2 regions of the Perlucidibaca sp. genome follow, and region 1 is predicted to be linked to the other one. Evidence: predicted binding sites of a transcription regulator. Region 1 holds the regulator's gene; the other holds the start of a gene.
What was found. The regulator sigma-54, encoded in region 1, starts transcription at its own class of promoters, with help from an activator protein. The targets are predictions, from matches to a motif close to ANTGGCATNNANNTTGCTNT.

Region 1 (3,412 bases):
ATTCAAATCACTGCCGACAATGCGCGCTTTGACGAAAAGTCAGGTGAGGCCATTTATCGCGGCAAAGTTCAAATTGTGCAGGGTACGCTACGGGTAAACGGCGACTCACTGACCCTTAAAGTCGATGCAGAGGGCAACCTCTTAAATGCCCGCACTTTGGGCAAGCCTGCGCACTATGAGCAAAAAACGGACCCCGCCAAAGGCTTAGTCAAAGCGGATGCGAACGAGATTATTTTTGATAACACCACCGGCGTGATCACGCTGTTGGGCAATGCCATTTTGCGCCAAGACAATGCGAGCTTCAGCGGTCCGCGCATCGTTTACTCCACGTTGCGTAAGCAAATAGAGGCCACCAGTGACGCCAGTCAACGTGTACAGCTCACCTTTCCGCCCTCGGCTCGCAACAGCACTAAAACACCCTCGCCCGCCAGCAGCACTGGGAGTGCGAAACCATGAGCATCCTGCGGGTGGATGGTTTAGCTAAAAGCTATAAAGGTCGGACCGTTGTTAAAGATGTGAGCTTAGCCGTAGAAAGCGCGCAAATTGTTGGTCTACTCGGCCCTAATGGCGCCGGAAAAACCACTAGCTTTTATATGATTGTGGGCCTCGTCCCCATGGATAACGGTCGCATTCGCCTCGATGACGAGGACATTTCGCACCTACCCATGCACGGCCGCGCCCAGAAAGGCATTGGCTACTTGCCGCAAGAGGCGTCCATTTTTCGCAAGCTCAGCGTGCAAGACAATATTTTAGCGATTTTAGAAACACGTAACGACCTGGATAAAGCCGCTCAGCAAGCCAAGCTTGAATCCCTGCTGGCCGAGTTTCATATTGGCCATATTCGTACCAACCTTGGCATGAGTTTGTCTGGCGGAGAACGCCGTCGTGTTGAGATCGCACGCGCACTCGCCAGTGACCCGCAGTTTATTTTGCTCGATGAACCATTTGCCGGTGTCGACCCGATTTCGGTGGCCGACATCAAAGGCATCATCATGCACCTGAAGCAGCGGGGCATTGGCGTTTTAATTACCGACCACAATGTGCGCGAAACACTCGACATATGTGAGAAGGCCTACATCGTTAGCGCCGGCGTTGAAATTGCCGAGGGCACGCCCGCTGAGATTTTAGCCAATCCATTGGTGCGTGAAGTCTATCTTGGGGAGCAGTTCTCACTGTGATGAAAATCGGGCTCCAAATGGGGCTAGGGCAACACCTCACCATGACGCCGCAGCTGCAGCAAGCCATTAAGCTGCTGCAACTGTCTACACTTGAGCTTCAACAAGAGGTTCAAGCGGCGCTCGACAGTAATCCCCTGCTAGAGCTTGATGACGGATCTGATGCATCCTCCGACCCCATCACTCAGGTAACTGCCGGAACGCCCGAAACGGTTGATGCGGCAAGCCAAACGCTGGATCTAGATCACCAGCACGACCTTCCCAACGAATTGCCCGTTGATACCGCTTGGGATGATATTTATGCCGGCACCAGCGGCAGTGGCGGTGGCGACAGCCTCGATGAAGATGGCGATCCCATCGAAAGCCGCAGTGCTCTGGCTGAGACGCTGCAAGATCACCTACGCTGGCAGCTCAACCTCACGCGCTTTTCAGACCTCGATCGGCTCATTGCTGAAGCCATTATTGATGGTCTCGATGCGCGTGGCTATCTCACCGTTAGCTTAGAAGAGCTGGCAGCTACGGCCCTGCATTGGCGTCAGCAAGAAGCTGAAGAAGATGAAATCATTGCTGTTCTACATCGAGTGCAGCAATTCGATCCTCCCGGTGTCGCCGCTCGCAACTTAGCTGAATGTCTACTCATTCAGCTCGGACAGCGTGATGACGCCACCCCCGGACTCGCCGACGCTCGATTGCTTTTACGCGATCATTGCGACCGTCTCGCCAATGGCGATTTAGCGGGCATGATGCGCCTCACAAAGCTCAGCGAAGCGGCTGTACATCGTGCACTTAAACTTATCCGCGAACTCACGCCGCACCCCGGTGAAGGCTGGGCAAGCGCCGATGACAAGGCCCTCATTCCGGACGTAGTCGTGCGTAAAATGAATGGCCGCTGGCGTGTCGAGCTGAATCCGGATGCAGCCCCACGACTGCGCGTTAACAGTGGTTATGCCTCTATGCTGCGTCGTGCCGACAGCACCCGTGACAACCAATTTATTCGCGATCATTTGCAGGAAGCACGCTGGCTCATCAAGAGCCTGCAAAGCCGCCACGAGACCTTGCTTAAAGTCGCCAGCTGCATCGTGGAGCATCAACGGGGCTTTTTAGACGATGGCCCCGTCGCCATGAAACCCTTGATTTTGCGTGACGTTGCGGACGAAGTGGGTTTGCATGAGTCCACCATCTCCCGCGTCACGACTCAAAAGTTCCTGCATACACCGCGCGGCCTGTTTGAGCTGAAGTACTTTTTCTCCTCCCATGTCAGCACCAGTGCCGGTGGCGAGGCCTCATCCACGGCCATTCGCGCCATGATCAAACAGCTGGTTGCGGCCGAAAACCCGAAAAAGCCACTGAGCGACAACAAAATTGCTGATCTTCTTCAAGCGCAAGGTATTGAAGTTGCAAGACGCACCATCGCCAAGTACAGAGAGTCACTCAATATCGCCTCATCGAGCGACAGAAAACGCTTGCTTTAAGCCCTTGGCCCTATGCTAGAGTCAAAGCATACCGGTTGTTGAATGTAGTGAAGTATGTACCGTGTCACTCAGTTTTAACTGGGGACCTCTGCTTCCATCCTCGACAGGCCGCCCGGACACCTTGGCTGCAAGGCCACTCTGCCCGTCCGACCCGCTGAACGCTGGAAGCTCCGGCCCCCGCTGTCGTCACCCACGAAAGCGAGGAAGCGTCTCATGCAGATGACCATTAGTGGACACCACGTTGAACTCACCAGTGCGCTGAAAGACTACACCGCCAGCAAGCTATCTAAGGTCGAGCGACACTTCGACCACATCACCAGTATGCAAGTTATTCTCAGCGTCGATAAGCTGGTCCAAAAGGCCGAGGCCGTCATCCGAACGTCGGGGGCAAAGCTCTTTGCCATCGCAGAATCTGAGGACCTCTATGCCGCCATCGACGCGCTGTCGGATAAGTTAGACCGACAAATTGTGCGACACAAAGAAAAGCACCAGATGCACTGAGCCTTACCCAGGCACTTGTAACTGTACTGCTTACCATTGAATGCCCAGCCTATGCTGGGCATTTCTGCGTTATAGACCCTTGTTTTTAGGTTGATGACCACTTTGTCACTTGCCAACCGTCAGTATCACCACGAGGATAGAGCCATCCCTTTTTGCGACTGGTTCAACTCATGAAACTCGTCATTGTTAGCGGACGATCAGGCTCAGGTAAGTCCACCGCGCTCCATCAGCTCGAAGACTTAGGCTATTACTGTGTCGATAATC
Region 2 (3,412 bases), on a different contig from region 1:
CTAAAAGCACCTGCTCGTGTATAGACCGTGCCCTCGCGCCCCTTCATAACAAAGAAGCCTTCGCCACTGATGGCCATATCGAGGTTGTTGTTGGTGAAGTCCACATTACCTTGACCAAATTTTTGCTGAATCGAGGCCACCTGCACACCTGCCCCGGTCGCCGTGGCCGACAGATCATTACTGGCGGTAGCAAACACATCCGAAAACAACGCGCGCGAGGACTTAAAGCCGGCCGTGTTGACGTTGGCAATGTTGTGGGCAGTGACATCTAAGTGGGTGGCTGCTGAGTTCAAGCCACTGAGTGCGATACGAAAGCTCATGGTATTTCTCCGAAATTGGACGGTATGTGGGCTTAGCCCACTTCTTTCACATCAGATAATTTAAGTGTGCCGAGGCCTTGAACTTGCAACTGAGGGCCTTGCCCCCCGGTCGGTAGGCTCACGCCCGTAACGGGTGCTCGCATCTGCATTTCAATGGCCAAACGCTGACCATTGGTCATGGCAGTGGCTTGAATCTTGTAGTCTCCAGCCGCCACGGTTGCGCCGCTGTCATCTTTGCCATCCCAAGCAAACTGCAAGGGTCCTGCAGCTTGTGCGCCAGATTGCATACGACGCACGACCTCTCCAGCCGCGTTACGGATTTCGATGTCTACCTGCTGCGCGGGCTTGGCTAACTCAATTTGGCCCATAACACTGGGCGCTGCAGCACTCAGGCTGAAGGTGTCCTTACTGACCAAGACGTCACGTCCTAGCAAGTTCGAGGCGCTAAGCACTTGTGAGCTACGCAATGAGTCCACCACGTCCACCAACGAGTTTTTCATTTCACTAATGCCCGTCACGCTGCTGAGCTGAGCCATTTGCGCGATGAACTGAGTGTTATCAGTGGGCTTGAACGGGTCCTGCGACTTCAGCTGCTGCAACATGAGCTGCATAAAATCTTCTTGATTCAGCGCGCCTAAATCCTTTTTACGGGCAGGTGCAGTGGGTGTAGCCGACACACCAGAAGCAGCGCTGGAGCTATTACCGAGATAGGTTGCAATATCCATGACCTCAACTCCTGCTTATTGGCCGAGCTGCAAGGTGCGCAGCATCAAGGTTTTAGTGGTATTAAAAATTTCGGCATTACTTTGATAACTGCGTGAGGCCGAGATCATGTTGGCCATCTCTTCCACCTCATTGACGTTAGAGGCGTAGACATAGCCGTCGGCATCGGCCATCGGGTTACCCGGCTCATAGCGCTTGGGAACGGGCGCCTGGCTTTCCACAATTTCCGGCACATTGACGCCCCCGACAGGATTACCTGCAGGACTAGCCGACAATGCATTGGAGGTCTCCATGACCGTGGCAAATACCGTCTGCTTTGCACGGTATGCCCCTTGCTCGGTGGAGCTGACCGTATTGGCATTAGCCAAATTACTGGCCGTGGTGTTAAGCCGCAGCATCTGAGCATTCATGGCAGAACCGGCAATGTCTAAAATACTGGCCATGATTAGCGACCTCCCGTAATGACATTTTTCAGACTGGAAAATTTGCTACCGAGGAACTGCAGCGAGGCCTGATACCGCAACGCGTTATCGGCATAGGCCGATTGCTCGATATGCATCTCAACCGTATTGCCATCCAGGCTGGGTTGGTGAGGTGTGCGGTACTGAAGCTGAGCCCCCAGTGGAGATAATTGGCTCTGGCCATCTACACCGATATGGCCACTGTGTGTGGCCTGCAGTGTCACGAACTGAGTCCCAGCCCTAGGACGAGCACGCTCCATCGCGGCAGCGAAATCAATATCTCTGGCCTTATAGTTAGGCGTGTCGGCGTTAGCGATATTGGTCGCCAAAATTTCATTACGCTGGGCCCTCAACATAAGGGCCTGCTCATGAATGCCTAATGCTTTATCGAATGTGATGGCCATAATCTGGTCCGCCTAAAGTTTCTCGATGCGCTGCCGATAACATCGTCGTAAGCGATCAAAGCAAGGCATGTGCCAGTTTTATTTAGCTAAATATTTCAATTGCTTACCTAAATTTTGACCTGGATTTTTGCGTGCAATGACAAGGCTTTGTCGGGACTGCCAGATTTCTGGCGGGGAGATGGCACAGGCTTTGCGTAGTGTCTGGTATCGCCTAATAGGCTGTCGGAAATCTGACGCTATGCATCACGCTCCTTGGACATATCGCGCAGGAATAGCACTAGCCCTGACGGCATTTTTGCCTGGCCAAAACGTGAGTGCCGCGTCTGCTTCTATGCAAAACGTGGCCGCACTGCGCCTACAAGCAGAACAATGGCTATTGGCGCAAATGGCTCATTCAGGTGAAGAGCCCGCGATGGTGCGCGCCGGCGAACTCGACCCCAGAGTTAAACTCGCCGCCTGTACACAACCCTTAAGTTTCACAATTGCGCCGGGCCAGAACTCCCAGCAGAAAGTTCATGTTGCTGTGTCATGCAATGACAAACCGGGCTGGCGCTTATTTCTACCGATGAGCCTGAGTCGTCAACAGTGGGTCTGGGTTGCTAATCGAACCATCATGGCGGCAACACCCTTCAATGCCGCACATTGGCAACGGCAGCGCCGAGATGTTGCCAGCCTGCCCTGCGCCGCCTTTGATAAAGACACACTCACGGCCTACGAAGCGAAAATGACCTTGGCCTCGGGAACGGTACTGTGTGAAAGCGTCTTGCGCGCGAAAACAATCGTGGAGCGCGGTCGATCGCTTACCCTCACGGCCGATCAGGGCAGCATCCAAATTCGGGCCGTCGTTGAGGCGTTGGACAACGGCGGCATAGGCCAACGCATTCGGGTGAGGAACAACAGTACCGGACGGATCATTGATGCCGTGATTGTCAGTGCCTCCGATGTGGAATTGGTACGCGCCAATTAGCCCTGAATACTGGAAATATTTTCTAAAGTTTGCCGGATACGTGCCGATATCACTCCATAGCATCTTGTTTTAAGGAGTTTCAGCCATGCTGAACAAAGTGGATGGTGCGTCGTCGAATGTCATTCGCCGCATTGAGTCGCGCAGCAGTGAGTCCCCGTCACTGTTTAAGGCTGAAACGAGCACCTCGTCGAACGCAAATAAAGACGTATTACCCACGCTGACGGAGCGCGCACAGAGCCTAGCTAAAGCGAGCCCAGACGTGGATATGTCACGCGTACGTGACATTAAAGATGCCATTTCACGCGGTGAATTTACGATTGATGCAAAGGCCGTTGCGCGTGCCTTTATCGCGATGGAAAGTGCCTAGTTTGAATCACTCGCTACCGGAGTCAGAACATGTCGCCCGTTGATCTCATGATTCTCAAGGCCATTAGCCCCATTCAAAACCTCGTCGCACAATTCAAAGCGTGTTTAGAGCAGGAGACGTCCGTGCTAGCGCATTGGCCTCCACAAGGCTTATGGCCAATTCAAGAAGAG

Region 2: a site for sigma-54 is predicted at 2,086-2,105, ahead of flgA (flagellar basal body P-ring formation chaperone FlgA). Genes of this name have one in related genera too.

Annotation. Positions count from the first base shown of each region.
Region 1 covers NZ_JBXMRC010000022.1:11,414-14,825, forward strand. Annotated here, with positions in the region: gene lptA (lipopolysaccharide transport periplasmic protein LptA) at 1-456, shown strand, start outside; gene lptB (LPS export ABC transporter ATP-binding protein) at 453-1,178, shown strand; gene AC14IB_RS06050 (RNA polymerase factor sigma-54) at 1,178-2,647, shown strand; gene hpf (ribosome hibernation-promoting factor, HPF/YfiA family) at 2,861-3,148, shown strand; gene rapZ (RNase adapter RapZ) at 3,319-3,412, shown strand, end outside.
Region 2 covers NZ_JBXMRC010000026.1:37,078-40,489, forward strand. Annotated here, with positions in the region: gene flgE (flagellar hook protein FlgE) at 1-320, opposite strand, end outside; gene AC14IB_RS07600 (flagellar hook assembly protein FlgD) at 353-1,045, opposite strand; gene flgC (flagellar basal body rod protein FlgC) at 1,061-1,486, opposite strand; gene flgB (flagellar basal body rod protein FlgB) at 1,489-1,908, opposite strand; gene flgA (flagellar basal body P-ring formation chaperone FlgA) at 2,147-2,875, shown strand; gene flgM (flagellar biosynthesis anti-sigma factor FlgM) at 2,961-3,242, shown strand; gene flgN (flagellar export chaperone FlgN) at 3,272-3,412, shown strand, end outside.